Linked DNA regions of Microbispora hainanensis. The protein of the gene in region 1 binds, or shares a complex with, the protein of each later gene. Links are inferred from orthologs where the notes say so. Each region holds a gene or a part of one and is shown on either strand. Other genes may lie near its edges.

What was found. Proteins that work in one complex are often made in the same cells at the same time.
Region 2: the proteins of OHB01_RS23845 (region 1) and OHB01_RS29610 are in contact, whole or in part, in a crystal structure (PDB 5UE9), measured with the Lactococcus lactis proteins. The link is inferred for Microbispora hainanensis from one-to-one orthologs. Residues at the interface, in WP_025017116.1 of Lactococcus lactis: Gly25, Phe27, Phe29, Glu32, Tyr33, Lys35, Tyr36, Lys48, Phe56, Thr60, Pro61, Arg62, Val63, Ala64, Glu65, Thr66, Ala67, Ser68, Gly69, Met70, Ile74, Gln77, Pro223, Glu251, Phe274, Ala275, Pro277, Phe278; in WP_023189152.1 of Lactococcus lactis: Leu4, Gln5, Ala47, Ser48, Met49, Leu50, Leu51, Arg52, Arg53, Met95, Leu98, Arg223, Met224, Ala225, Cys226, Ile228, Gly229, Ala230, Cys231, Tyr232, Ala233, Val235, Glu236, His237, Asn243, His244, Ala245, Lys247, Glu250.

The regions. Positions count from the first base shown.
Region 1 is NZ_CP108086.1:5,094,963-5,102,112, reverse strand. Bases 187-3,135 are described here. They hold OHB01_RS23845 (dihydroorotate dehydrogenase), read right to left. Parts: upstream 2,174-3,135; coding sequence 1,199-2,173; downstream 187-1,198. Other genes in these bases: OHB01_RS23840 (dihydroorotate dehydrogenase electron transfer subunit), read right to left, coding at 2,195-3,052; pyrF (orotidine-5'-phosphate decarboxylase), read right to left, coding at 504-1,202; mihF (integration host factor, actinobacterial type), read right to left, coding at 187-284. Outside these bases: more of mihF, read right to left, coding at 1-186; carB (carbamoyl-phosphate synthase large subunit), read right to left, coding at 3,232-6,510; carA (glutamine-hydrolyzing carbamoyl-phosphate synthase small subunit), read right to left, coding at 6,503-7,150.
Region 2 is NZ_CP108086.1:6,412,722-6,419,920, forward strand. The notes cover bases 1,440-4,437. They hold OHB01_RS29610 (FAD/NAD(P)-binding protein), read left to right. Parts: upstream 1,440-2,522; coding sequence 2,523-3,353; downstream 3,354-4,437. Other genes in these bases: OHB01_RS29605 (4Fe-4S dicluster domain-containing protein), read left to right, coding at 1,453-2,526; OHB01_RS29615 (oxidoreductase), read left to right, coding at 3,353-4,213; OHB01_RS29620 (Ni/Fe hydrogenase subunit alpha), read left to right, coding at 4,210-4,437. In the rest of the region: OHB01_RS29595 (ferritin family protein), read left to right, coding at 1-428; OHB01_RS29600 (universal stress protein), read left to right, coding at 513-1,400; more of OHB01_RS29620, read left to right, coding at 4,438-5,499; OHB01_RS29625 (hydrogenase maturation protease), read left to right, coding at 5,483-5,944; OHB01_RS29630 (heavy metal translocating P-type ATPase), read left to right, coding at 6,047-7,199.

The DNA of each region.
Region 1 (7,150 bases):
CGCTGGTTGGCGCCGAGACCCCGCACGCGGCGGGATTCGGCGATACCAAGGCGCTCCATGAGCTGCTTGGCGCGGACCTTGCCGACGCCAGGGAGCGACTCCAGCAGAGCCGAGACCTTCATCTTGCCGATGACGTCGTCGGTCTGCCCATCCTTCAGCACCTCAGCCAGCGAAACCGCGCCGTGCTTGAGCCGGTTCTTGACCTCGGCACGCTCCTTGCGTGCCTTGGCAGCCTTCTCAAGAGCTGCGGCGCGCTGCTCGGGGGTCAGGGGAGGAAGAGCCACGCCGGGTCACCTCGAATTTCTTGTCGATGTACTCGGACGGGAGGGGAAACTAGCTGGTCTTGGCCGTAACGGCAACGTCAAGGGCGGTTTCTCGGACTACAAAATTGATTTTACTACTTTTGGTATTGGAAAAGTCACTCTTCGTAGATCAAAACCGCCTCAGCAGGCCCTAAGCAGGATGACGCAAGGTGACGGCGCCCGAGGCCGGCGAACGCCCGATCAGGCGCTCACGCGACGCAGCGCGGCGGCGATCCCGGCGGCCGCCGCACCCGGGTCCGGCGCCCCGGTGATGGGCCGTCCGATCACCAGAAGATCGGCTCCCTGGGCGATCGCGTGCTCCGGCGTGGCCACCCGCGCCTGGTCCTGGGTGTCGGCGCCGGCGGGCCGCACGCCCGGAGTGATCAATGTCACGTCCGGGCCGACCTCCGCGCGTACGGCGGCGACCTCCCTGGGCGAGCAGACGAGGGCCTGGGCGCCCGCCCCGACGGCCACGGCGGCCATGCGGCGCGCGATGTCGGTAGGGGGTCCCTGCATGCCGAGCTCGCCGAGATCGGCCTCGGAAAGCGACGTCAGGAGCGTCACGGCCGCGATCTGGATGTTGGGGGCCGCCTCGACGGCCGCCTTGACCATCGCGTGGCCCCCCGCGGCGTGCACGGTGAGGTACGTCGGCTTGAGCCGGGCGACCGCCCGGGCGGCGGCGCCCACGGTGTTGGGGATGTCGTGCAGCTTGAGGTCCAGGAAGACCTGCACGCCGCTCGCGCCGCGCACCGAGGCGATCACGTCGGGGCCGTGGCGCAGGTAGAGCTCCAGCCCCACCTTCACCGTCGAAACGTGCGGGGTGACCAGGCCGGCCCAGCGGGCCGCGGTCTCCATGTCGGGCGCGTCCAGGGCGACGGCGATGGGAGCGGGCGTGGTCAAAGCGAACTCTCCTCGAGGTCTGTGCGTGTTCGTGGTTGCGCGCCCGCCGGGCGGTGGGCCAGGCCCACGGCGTCGGCGAGCCGGTCGAACCCGCGCTCCTGCAGAAGCTCCTCAAGCTCCCTCAGGACGCGTGGGCAGGCGTAGGGGTCATGGAACAGCGCCGTGCCCACAGCGACGGCGCAGGCGCCCGCCAGGACGAGCTCAAGGGCGTCCCTGCCGGTCGTCACGCCGCCCATGCCGATGATGGGCACTCCCGGCAGCGCCGCGTGCACCTGCCACACGCAGCGCACCGCCAGGGGCCGTACGGCGGGGCCGGACAGGCCGCCGGTGCCGGCCGCGAGCGATGGGCGCATCGTGTCCACGTCGATGCTCATCCCCACCGGGGTGTTGATCATGGCGAGGGCGTCGGCGCCGCCGTCCACGCACGCGCGGGCGACCGCGACGATGTCCGCCACGTCCGGGGACAGCTTGGCGATCACCGGCACCTCGTACGGCGTGGCCGCGCGCACCGAGGCCACGACCTCCGCCGCGGCGGCCCCGTCGCGGGCGAACACCCTGCCGCGGTCCTCGACGTTCGGGCACGACAGGTTGATCTCCACGGCGGTGATGCCCTCGACGCCGGCCAGGCGCCGTGCCAGCGCGGTGTACTCGGTCACGGTGCCGCCGCCGATCGACACGACCGTGCGGGCTCCGCGCTCGGCCAGCCAGGGCAGCTCGCGCTCCAGGAACGCCTCGACTCCCGGGCCCTGCAGGCCCACGGCGTTGAGCAGCCCCGAGGGCGTCTCGGCCATCCGCGGCGTCGGCCGTCCCGCGCGCGGGGCCATGGTGATCGACCGGGTGACGAAGGCGCCCAGCCGGTGGACGTCGGAGAACTGGGCCAGCTCGCGGCCCGTCCCGCCGCAGCCCGAGGCGGTCAGCACGGGGTTGGGCAGCTCCACATGGGCCAGGTAGGTCCGCAGGTCGGCGGTCACGGCCGCCTCCCCCGCCCCGGCTCAGGCATGCCGTCCGCCGGGCGCGCCGAGCGCGTCGAACGGGATCGTCCCGACGTCGTCGAACCGCACCCGCTCGCCCCGGAACACCGGCCCCTCGGTGCAGGCGCGGACCATGCGGGTCACGCCGTCGTCGCCGATGACCGGCACCACGCACGTCATGCAGACCCCGATGCCGCAGGCCATGGACTCCTCCACGGCCACCTGCACGGGGATGCCGAACTCGGCGGCGACCGCCGTGACGCCGCGCAGCGTCGCCATCGGCCCGCACGCGTAGACCGCGTCGGCCCGCGCGTCGGCGATCACGCCGGGCAGCACGTCGGTCACCGTGCCGCGCATGCCGAGCGAGCCGTCCTCGGTCGTCAGCGTGGTCGTCTCGCCCATCCTGCGGGCCCGCAGCGCCCCGAAGACCCGGTCGGCCGACGGCGCCCCCAGCACGAAGTCGATGCGGCAGCCCCGCTGCTGCAGCGCGTCCGCCAGCGCGAACAGCGGCGCCGCGCCGTGCTCGTCGCCGACCAGTACGCAGGTGCAGGGGTCGCGGGGCAGGGGGAACGGACGGCCGAGCGGGCCGACCAGGTCGAGCGTGTCGCGCGCCCGGAGGTCGGCGAGCCAGGCCGTCCCGGCACCGCGCACGCCGAAGACGAGCTCCACCGTGCCACCGTAGTCCGGCTTCACGTCGTGGATCGTGAAGGCCCGCCGGGTGAGCATCGAGGAGTTGCGGCCTCCGACGGCGACCGTGACGAAGTGGCCCGGCCGGAACCGGTCGGCGATGCCCGGCGCGACGACCGTGAGCGCATGGTAGGCGTCCACGCGGCGCGTCGTCAGCACCGTGCCCGTGACCTGAACCGGACTCCCGGCCACTCCCTTCCTCCCTGCCTATGGCGCGCGCCCTGCTCATGGCGCCCGCTCCGTTCGAACGGGCGCCTGAGCCGGCTTGGTCGTGCCGGAGGCGCGCAGTGTACCCAGCCCTCGTCGCTCCGGGTCGCTCGTACCTCGCCCCCCTCGCTCCTCAGTCCAGATTGCCAGCGCGCCCTCCGCGCTCAGTCTCGCAGCCTCCTGGCGTGTTCCTGCAGGGAACACACGTCGATGTCACCCCTGACGATGTGCTGGATGCCCTGCACGGCCGCCGCCAGGCCCTGGACGGTCGTGATGCAGGCGATGCCGCGGCTGACGGCGGCGGTGCGGATCTCGTACCCGTCGAGGCGCGGCCCGCCCTGACCGGGGCTGCCGAACGGGGTGTTCACGATGAGGTCCACCTCCCCGTCGAGGATGCGCCGCACGATCGTCGGCTCACCGTCGGGACCCGTCCCGTCGCTGTGCTTGCGCACGATCTTGGCACGTACGCCGTTGCGGCGCAGCACCTCGGCGGTGCCCTCCGTGGCAAGGATCTCGAAGCCGAGGTCCGCGAGCGCCTTCACGGGGAAGATCATTGCCCGCTTGTCCTTGTTGGCGACCGAGACGAACGCCCGCCCCTTGGTCGGCAGCGCGCCGTAGGCCGCCGACTGCGACTTGGCGAAGGCCGTGCCGAAGAACTCGTCGATGCCCATGACCTCGCCGGTCGAGCGCATCTCCGGCCCGAGCACGGTGTCCACGCCGCGGAACCGGTTGAACGGCAGCACCGCCTCCTTGACCGCGACCGGCGCGTCCAGCGGCAGCGTGCCGCCGTCGTAGCCGGCCGGCAGCATGCCCTCGGCGCGCAGCTCGGCGATCGTCGCGCCCAGCATCAGCCGCGCCGCCGCCTTGGCCAGCGGCACCGCCGTCGCCTTGGACACGAACGGCACCGTACGGCTGGCCCTCGGGTTGGCCTCCAGGACGTACAGCACGTTGGAGGCCATGGCGTACTGGACGTTCAGCAGGCCGCGCACGCCCACCCCGCGGGCGATGGCCTCGGTGGCCGCGCGGATCCGCTTGATGTCGAAGCCGCCCAGCGTGATCGGCGGCAGGGCGCACGCCGAGTCGCCGGAGTGGATGCCGGCCTCCTCGATGTGCTCCATGACGCCGCCGAGGTAGAGCTCCTCGCCGTCGAACAGCGCGTCCACGTCGATCTCGATGGCGTCGTCGAGGAACCGGTCGATCAGCACCGGGTGCTCGGAGGCCGCCTTCGCCATGTACGCCCCGAGGGTGTCCTCGTCGTACACGATGGCCATGCCGGCGCCGCCGAGCACGTACGACGGCCGCACGAGCACCGGATAGCCGATCTCCTCGGCGACGGCCTGAGCCTCTTCCACGGTCGTCGCGGTGCCGTGCTTGGGCGCGGGCAGCCCGGCCTCGGCGAGGACCCGCCCGAACGCGCCGCGCTCCTCGGCGAGGTGGATCGACTCGGGCGAGGTGCCGACCACGGGCACCCCCGCGTCCTTGAGCGCCTGGGCGAGCCCGAGCGGCGTCTGGCCGCCGAGCTGCACGATGACGCCGGCCACCGGCCCGGTCTCCTGCTCGGCGTGCACGACCTCCAGGACGTCCTCCAGCGTGAGCGGCTCGAAGTAGAGCCGGTCGGAGGTGTCGTAGTCGGTCGAGACGGTCTCGGGGTTGCAGTTGACCATCACGGTCTCGTAGCCGGCCCTGGACAGCTCGAACGACGCGTGCACGCAGGCGTAGTCGAACTCGATGCCCTGGCCGATGCGGTTGGGCCCGCTGCCCAGGATGATCACCTTGGGCCGGTCCCCTGCCGGCACCTCGGTCTCCTCGTCGTACGTGGAGTAGAGGTACGGCGTGCGCGCGGCGAACTCGGCGGCGCAGGTGTCCACGGTGTTGTAGACGGGCCGGACGCCGAGCTCGTGGCGCGCGGCCCGCACCTCGGGCTCCGGCACGCCCAGGATCTCGGCGATCTGCGCGTCGCTGAAGCCGTGCCGCTTGGCCAGCTCCAGGGTGGGCCGGTCGAGCGCGGTGATCGACCGGGCGACCTCGTCGATCGCGAAGAGCTGGTCGACGAACCACGGGTCCACCGACGTGACCTCGTGGATCTGCTCGGGGGTCGCGCCCGCCCTGATCGCCTGCTGCATGGTGCGCAGCCGTCCGTCGTGCGGCCTGCGGCAGGCCTCCAGGAGCTCGTCCAGGTCGCCGGGCTCGCCCGCCCAGGTGAACGACGACCCCTTCTTCTCCATCGACCGCAGCGCCTTCTGCAGCGCCTCGGGGAAGGAGCGGCCGATCGCCATCGCCTCGCCGACCGACTTCATGTGGGTGGTGAGCGTCTGGTCGGCCCCGGCGAACTTCTCGAACGCGAACCTCGGCACCTTGACCACGATGTAGTCGAGCGACGGCTCGAACGACGCCGGGGTCTCCTTGGTGATGTCGTTGGGGATCTCGTCGAGGGTGTAGCCGATGGCGAGCTTGGCGGCGATCTTGGCGATCGGGAAGCCGGTGGCCTTGGACGCCAGCGCCGACGACCGCGACACGCGCGGGTTCATCTCGATGACGATCATGCGGCCGGTCTTCGGGTCGACCGCGAACTGGATGTTGCAGCCGCCGGTGTCCACGCCGACCTCGCGGATGACCGCGATCGCGACGTCGCGCATGTTCTGGTATTCGCGGTCGGTCAGCGTCAGCGCGGGCGCCACCGTCACGCTGTCGCCGGTGTGGACGCCCATCGGGTCGATGTTCTCGATGGAGCACACGATGACCACGTTGTCGTTGCGGTCCCGCATGACCTCGAGCTCGTACTCCTTCCAGCCGAGGATCGACTCCTCCAGGAGCACCTCGGTGGTGGGGGACGCGTCGAGGCCGGCGCCCGCGATGCGGCGCAGCTCGGCCTCGTCGTGGGCGAACCCGGAGCCGGCGCCGCCCATGGTGAAGCTCGGGCGGACCACGACGGGGTAGCCCAGCTCGCCGGCCGCGGCCAGGCACTCGTCCATCGTGTGGCAGATCGCGCTGCGCGCCGACTCGGCGTTGAGGCCGCGCTCGGCGGCGACCTTGGCGACGATCTCCTTGAACCGCTCGCGGTTCTCCCCCGCCTGGATGGCGTCGATGTCGGCGCCGATCAGCTCGACGCCGTACTTGTCGAGCACGCCCGCCTCGTGCAGCGCCACGGCGGTGTTGAGCGCCGTCTGGCCGCCCAGCGTGGGCAGCAGCGCGTCGGGCCGCTCCTTGGCGATGATCTTCTCGACGATGTCCGGCGTGATCGGCTCGACGTAGGTGGCGTCGGCGAACTCCGGGTCCGTCATGATCGTGGCGGGGTTGCTGTTGACGAGGACGACCCGGAAGCCTTCGCTGCGCAGGACGCGGCAGGCCTGGGTGCCGGAGTAGTCGAACTCGCACGCCTGTCCGATGACGATCGGGCCGGAGCCGATCACCATGACGGACCTGATGTCCGTACGCTTAGGCACCCTCGGCCCCCTTCTTGTCGTCGGTGTCCTCGGTCGCGCTCCGTCGTGCCGGGGGCGCGCCGAATGACCGAGCCTCGCTCGCAGGCAGGGAGGCACGCTGCGCGCCGCTCCCTCGCTCCCTCCCGCGCTCCATCAGCTCGCAGAACTCGTCGAACAGGTACGCGGCGTCGTGCGGGCCCGCGGCCGCCTCGGGGTGGTACTGCACGCTGAACGCGGGACGCTCCAGCAGGCGCAGCCCCTCCACGCAGTCGTCGTTGAGGTTGACGTGGCTCACCTCGGCCGCGCCGTACGGGGTCTCGAAGGGGCCGTCGAGCGGCGCGCGCACGGCGAAGCCGTGGTTGTGCGCGGAGATCTCGACCTTGCCCGTCCTGCGGTCCTGCACCGGCTGGTTCACCCCGCGATGGCCGTACCGCAGCTTGTAGGTGCCGAGGCCGAGCGCCCGCCCGAGGATCTGGTTGCCGAAGCAGATGCCGAAGAACGGCACGCCCGCGTCCAGCACCTCGCGCAGCGACTCGACCGCGTAGTCGGCGGTGGCGGGGTCGCCGGGGCCGTTGGAGAAGAAGACGCCGTCCGGGTCGAGGGCGAGGATGTCGGCCGCCGTGACGGTCGCCGGCAGCACGTGCACCTCGCAGCCCCGCTC
Region 2 (7,199 bases), 1.3 Mb from region 1 along the record:
TCCAGGCCGGCCCGCCCAAGGTCTCCTCATCCCGGACGCTGGACAACCTGCGTACGGCGATGAAGGGCGAGGCCTTCGCCTACGCCAAATACACCCTGTACGGCGACAAGGCACAGAAGACCGGACAAGCTCGGCTCGCCACGCTGTTCCACCGGACGGCCGCCGTCGAGCGCACCGAGCACTTCGCCGAGCAGGCGAACCTCGCCGGCGCGGTCCGCGACACCGGAACAAACCTGTGCGAGACGATCAAGGGAGAGGCACACGAGGGGACGCAGATGTACCCCGACTACGCCCGCCGCGCCTCGGCGGCCGGCGACACCGAAGCGGCGAAGGTGCTCAGCGACACCGCCAAAGACGAGCTGAAGCACGCGCAGGCCTTCTCCCGCGCGGTGTCCAGGCTCGGCAAGCAGTGCCCCACACCGAGCTGACCGATCACGGTGCCCCACTCAGGGGCAAGACGGGCACAACCGCTGTGAGAGCCCTACCTGCCGATCGTCGGACGGGGTGGCGCCATGGCAGAGCCGATCGTCGTCGGCGTCGACGGATCGACGCCCTCGCTTCAGGCCGCCGTCTGGGCCGCTCGGGAAGCCGAGCTGCGCGGCGCGCCGCTGCGCCTCGTGTACGCGACACTGCGCTGGCCCTCCTACGTGCCGCTCGTGCCGCAGCCGGCGCGCTGGAGAGCCGACGCCGAGGCGGCCGCGCGAGCCGTGCTCGACCAGGCGATGATCCACGCCCGGGCGGGCAGGTCGCGTCTGGCCGTGTCGGCCGAGATCGTCGACGGCGGAGCCGAGCAGGCGCTCATCGCGGCGGCGGAGGGGGCTCAGCTGCTCGTCGTGGGATGCCGCGGCCGTGGCGGGTTCGCCGAGCTGCTCCTGGGGTCGGTGAGCCGCTGCGTCACCGCCCAGGCCCCCTGTCCCGTGGCCGTCGTCAGGCAGCCGAAAGGCACTGACCGCGGGGAGATCGCGGTCGGCGTCACCGGGCGTCCCGACCAGGAACCCGTCCTGGACTTCGCCTACCACGAGGCCGCGCTGCGGCATGCCCGCCTGCGTGTCGTACACGCCTGGACGCAACCGGTCGCGACGGAGCCGGGCGACATGCTGCCGCCGGTCTACGACGTGGACGCGATCGGGGCGGAGGAGGCGCGCCTGCTCGCGGAGAGCATCGCCGGACGGCGGGAGCGTTTCCCCGACGTGACGCTCACCGAACACGTCGTGCGGGAGCACCCCGCCAAAGCCCTGATCGACGTCTCCAGGGAGACCGACCTGGTCGTCATCGGCGCCCGTACGGGATTGTCCGCCTGGCTGGGCCTGGGCTCCACCGCTCACGCCGTGATCCACCACGCGTACGCGCCCGTGGTCGTGGTCCGGCCACGCTCCGTAGATGTCTCGCCGACGGCGTAGCGTGGAGGAGACGCGTCCGAGGGCACCCATTGGGGGCAAAGGAGGGTCGCCCATGGAAACCGTCGTCATTCGATCGCTGGAACCGCTGATCGCCGAGTTGCGGGCGCGGGGGTTCGCCGTGGTGGCGCCGACCGCTCGCGACAAGGTCATCCGGATGGGCGAGATCGCCTCCCAGAGCGAGCTGCCCAGGGGGTGCGGAGACGAGCAGGAGCCCGGCCGCTATCGGCTGCGCGAGGGCGACGACGAGATGCTGTTCGGCTTCGCCGCGAGTCCCGACTCCGCCAAGCGCTACACGCAGCCGCCCAGCCGCACCCTGTTCCGCATGCGGGGCGAGAGCATCGAGGAGCCCGAGGCGGAGGTGCCCCGCGTCGCCCTGCTGGGCGTACGCGCCTGCGACCTGGCCGCGCTGGCCGTGCAGGACCGGGTGTTCCTCGGGGGCAGGCATCCCGACCCCGGCTATCGGAGGCGGCGGGAGGCGCTGTTCGTCGTCGCGGTGAACTGTGCCGTGCCCGGAGGGACGTGCTTCTGCGTCTCCATGGGCACCGGCCCGAAGGCGACCGCCGGCTATGACCTGGCGCTGACCGAGCTCGCCGGACCGCACCGGTTCGTGGCCGAGCCCGGCAGCGCGTACGGCGCGGAGATCCTCGGGGCGCTCCCCCGCGTCCCGGCCGCGGACGCCGATCTCGACGCGGCCGAGGAGGTCTCCCGTACGGCCGCCGAGCGCATGGGACGGCGGGTCGACACCGAGGGGATCAAGGAGCGGGTGGCCGGCGCCCACGACTCGCCGCGCTGGCAGCAGGTCGCCTCCCGCTGCCTCACCTGCGCCAACTGCACCATGGTCTGCCCCACCTGCTTCTGCACCACGGTGGAAGACAGCACCGATCTTTCCGAAGGGGCGGCCGAGCGGATCGAACGCTGGGACTCCTGCTTCACGCTGGGGTTCACCGAGGTCGGCGGCGCGCCGGTGCGGGGGTCGGGGGCCGCGCGTTATCGGCAGTGGCTGACGCACAAGTTCTCCACCTGGTTCGACCAGTTCGGCACCTCGGGCTGCGTGGGCTGCGGCCGGTGCATCACCTGGTGTCCCGTGGGGATCGACGTCACCGAGGAACTGGCCAACCTGCCATGACCGCCGAGACGCGCCGTCCGATGACGCCGGAGCTCTACCGGGTGCGCTCGCGGCGGGCCGACCGGGTGGACACGGTCACGCTCCAGCTCGTGCCCGTGCACGGCGAATGCCCGCCGTGCCGGCCCGGGCAGTTCACCATGCTGTACGCCCCGGGGGTCGGCGAGGTCCCGATGTCGATCAGCGGCCGGGCCCGTTCGGGGGGATATGTCCACACGATCCGCGCGGTCGGCGCGGTCAGCGGCGCGTTGTGCGGCAAGCGGCCCGGGGACGTGGTCGGGGTGCGCGGGCCGTACGGCACCTGGTGGGACATCCCGGCCGCCGCCGGGATGGACGTGGTCGTCGTCGCGGGCGGGCTGGGCCTGGCGCCGCTGCGCCCCCTGGTGCGGGAGCTGATCCGCCACCGCTCGCGCTACGGACGCGTCAGCGTGATCGCGGGGACCCGTACGCCCTCGACCCTCGTCTACGGGCGGGAGCTGGCGCGCTGGCACGGCCAGGGCGTCGACGTCCAGGTGACCGTGGATCACCCCGATCACGCCTGGAAGGGGCCGGTCGGCCTGGTCACCCGGCTCCTCGACCGCATCGTCTTCGAGCCGCGGCGCACGTACGCCTTCGCGTGCGGCCCGGAGACGATGATGCGGGCCACGGCCGGCGACCTGGTGGCGCGCGGGGTGGCGGCTCGCCGGGTGGAGCTGTCGCTGGAGCGGAACATGAAATGCGGTCTCGGCTGGTGCGGGCACTGCCAGCTCGGCCCGCTGTTCGTCTGCCTGGACGGCCCGGTGCTGAGCTACGAGCGGGCGGCGCGCCTGCTGGCCGTGGAGGAGCTGTGATGGGCGCGCCCAGACGAGCATCCCGGCGGTCATCGGCGGACGGGCCGGGCGGCGCGAGGCCGCGGCTGGCGGTGTGGAAGTTCGCCTCGTGCGACGGGTGCCAGCTCACCCTGCTCGGCTGCGAGGAGGAGCTGCTGTCGGTGGCCGCCCGGGTGGAGATCGCCTACTTCCTGGAGGCGTCCAGCGCTCCCGGCCCGGGCCCGTACGACCTGTCGCTGGTGGAGGGGTCGATCACCACGCCCGACGACCTGGAGCGGATCAGGCACGTGCGCCGGGTGTCGAAGCGCCTGGTCACCATCGGGGCCTGCGCCACGGCCGGGGGGATCCAGGCGCTGCGCGACTTCGCCGACGTGCGGGAGTTCCTGTCGGTCGTGTACGCCCGGCCGGACTACATCGCGACGCTGGACCGTTCGACGCCGATCTCGGCCCATGTGCCGGTGGACTTCGAGCTGCGCGGCTGCCCCATCGACAGGCGGCAACTGCTGGAGGTCGTCTCGGCGTTCCTCGCCGGGCGGCGCCCGGTCGTGCCGCCCAACAGCGTCTGCGTGGAGTGCAAGGCCCGCGGCAACGCCTGCGTCATGGTCGCCCACGGCACGCCCTGCCTCGGCCCGGTCACCCAGGCCGGGTGCGGGGCGCTGTGCCCGGCGTTCAACCGGGGGTGCTACGGCTGCTTCGGCCCCATGGAGAGCCCCAACGTGCGCGCCCTCAACCGGCAGTTGCGGGAGCTGGGCATGAGCACGCCCGAGCTGGTGCGGGTCTACCGGACCTTCAACGCCGCCGAGGAGCCCTTCCGGCAGGCGGCCGAGGAGGCCGACCCGGAGCTGCGCGACCACGAGAAGACACCGGGAGAAGACCGGTGACCCACAAGACGGTCAAGGTCGGGGGCCTGACCCGGGTGGAGGGGGAAGGCGCTCTGCTCGTACGCGCCCGCGACGGGCGCATCGAGGACCTGGAGCTGCGGATCTACGAGCCGCCGAGGTTCTTCGAGGCGCTGCTGCGCGGCCGGTCCCACACCGAGCCGCCCGACATCACCGCCCGGATCTGCGGCATCTGCCCGGTGGCCTACCAGATGAGCGCATGCCAGGCCATCGAGGCCGCCTGCGGGGTCGAGGTCACCGGCCCGCTGCGCGACCTGCGGCTGTTGCTGTACTACGGCGAATGGATCGAGTCGCACACGCTGCACGTGTATCTGCTGCACGCGCCCGACTTCCTCGGCTACGACAGCGGCATCGCGATGGCGGCCGACCACCGCGACCTGGTCCAGCGGGGGCTGGCGCTGAAGAAGGCCGGCAACGACCTGGTGGCGGCCGTCGGCGGCAGGCCCATCCACCCGGTGAACGTCCGCGTCGGCGGCTTCTATCGGGTGCCCACCCGCCGCGAACTGGCCCCCGTCGCCGAACGGCTGCGCCGCGCCCGCGAGATCGCCCTCGAAACCGTCTCCTGGGTCGCCGGCTTCGACTTCCCCGAGGTCGAACACGACTACCGCTTCCTGGCGCTGCGTCACCCCGGCGAGTACGCGATCCTCTCGGGGGATGTGGTGACCAGCGACGGCGGGAGCTTCGCCGTACGGGATTGGCCCGAGCACGTGACCGAGGAGCAGGTGCCGCACTCGACGGCGCTGCACGCCCGGCTCGACGGCTCCCCCGGTTATCTCGTCGGGCCGATGGCCCGCTACAGCCTCAACTCCGCCCAGTTGTCGCCGCTCGCGCGGGAGGCGGCCGCGGCGGCGGGCCTCGGGCCGGTCTGCCGCAATCCGTTCCGCAGCATCGTCGTGCGGGCGGTGGAGATCGTGCACGCCTACGACGAGGCCCTGCGGCTCATCGACGACCTGGCCGAGCCCGGCGCGCCGTACGTTCCGGTGGAGCCCCGCGCGGCCACCGGCCACGGCGCCTCGGAAGCGCCGCGCGGCACGCTCTATCACCGCTATCGCATCGACGCCGACGGGGTGATCCGCGAGGCCGACATCGTGCCCCCGACCTCGCAGAACCAGGCGCGCATCGAGGCGGATCTGCGGCACCTGATCGAGCCCCGGCTCGACCTGCCCGAAGAGGAGCTGGCCGCGCTGTGCGAACGGGCCATCCGCAACCATGATCCCTGCATCTCCTGTTCGGCGCACTTCCTCGATCTCCATGTCGACGCCCGGTGACATCGTGGTGATCGGCCTCGGCGGCGACGGCCGGGGCGACGACGCCGCCGGTCTGGAGGTCGTACGGCGGCTGCGCGGCTCGGTCCCGCCGTCCGTCGTGCTCGTGGAGAGCGCCGCGGACCCCGCGCAGCTTGTCGAGGCCTGGACCGGCGCCCGCCTGACCGTCGTGATCGACGCCGTCTCCTCGGGTGCGCCGCCGGGTGCGGTGCATCGACCGGCCGGCGTCGAGGGCGGGCCGTCCTGGCACGGCAGCTCCCACTCCTTCGGCCTGGCCGACGCCGTAGAGCTCGGCCGTGCGCTCGGCCGCCTGCCCGCCCGGCTCGTCGTCATCGGCATCGAAGGTGCGGACTTCACGATCGGCGCGCCGATCACGCCGCCGGTGCTGTCCGCGATCGACGCCCTGGCGCGGGAGCTGGAACAGAGACTCCGGCAGGAATCCGCGTGACGCGCCGGTCCTGGACCCGGACGGCCGGGCACGGTCTTTCGGCCCTGTCCCAGGGAACAGCGACCCTACCTCCGGGCATCCGTTTCGGGCGAGTCTGACCAGATGAAGCGGATCGCCCTGCTGGCAGGCACGCTCGGCGCCCTGATCGCCGGAGGTGTGCTCCACCTTCTCGGAGCCGGCCCCGCCGGTGACGCGCTCTGGGCGGCCGGCACCGTCCTGGCGCTCGGCCCCGCCGTCTGGTGGGTGGCCTCCTCCCTGCGCGCCGGCCGCCTCGGCGTCGACGCGATCGCGGTGCTCGCCCTCGCCGGTGCGCTCGCCGTACGCGAGTTCCTCGCGGGAGTGCTGATCGCCGTGATGCTGACGGGCGGCAGGGTCCTGGAGGACTACGCCCTGCGCCGGGCACGCCGCGATCTGACCGCCCTGTACGAGCGGGCGCCGCGGTCCGCTCGGCGCTACGAGGAGGGCGTCCCCCGCCTGATCGCAGCGGAGGAGGTGCGCCGGGGGGATCGGCTGCTGGTGCCCGGCGGCGAGCTGGTGCCGGTCGACGGCGTCGTCGAGTCCGGCACCGCGCTGCTGGACGAGTCCGCGCTCACCGGCGAGTCGCTGCCGGTCGAGCACCGGGTGGGCGAAAGCGTCGCCGGCGGAGTGGTCAACGCCGGGCAGCCGTTCGACATGCGTGCCACGGCGACGGCCGGCGACAGCGCCTACGCGGGTGTGGTGCGGCTGGCCCAGGAGACGGAGGCGGGCTCCGCCCCGGTCGTCCGGCTCGCGGACCGGTTCGCCGCCTGGTTCCTGCCGGCCACGCTCCTGCCGGCCGGAGGCGCGTGGCTGATGTCGGGCGAGCCGGTGCGGGCGGTGGCCGTGCTCGTCGTGGCGACCCCCTGCCCGTTGCTGCTGGCCGCTCCCGCGGCCATCGCCTCCGGCCTGTCTCGCACCGCCCGGCGAGGGGTCCTGGTGAAGGGCGGTGGCGCGCTGGAGACCCTGGGCAGGGCGCGGACACTCGTCCTCGACAAGACCGGCACGCTCACCGAGGGCCGCCCGCAGGTGATGGACGTGGTGGCCGCCCCCGGCGGAAACCCGGACGAGGTCCTGCGGCTGGCCGCCGCGGTCGACCAGATGTCCTCTCACGTGCTGGCCGCCGCGATCGTGCGCGCGGCGCGCGGGCGGCGGCTGGCCCTGCCCGCCCCCGAGGACGTGTCCGAGGTGCCGGGCACGGGCACGTCGGCGCTGGTCGAGGGGCGCCGCGTCAGCGTGG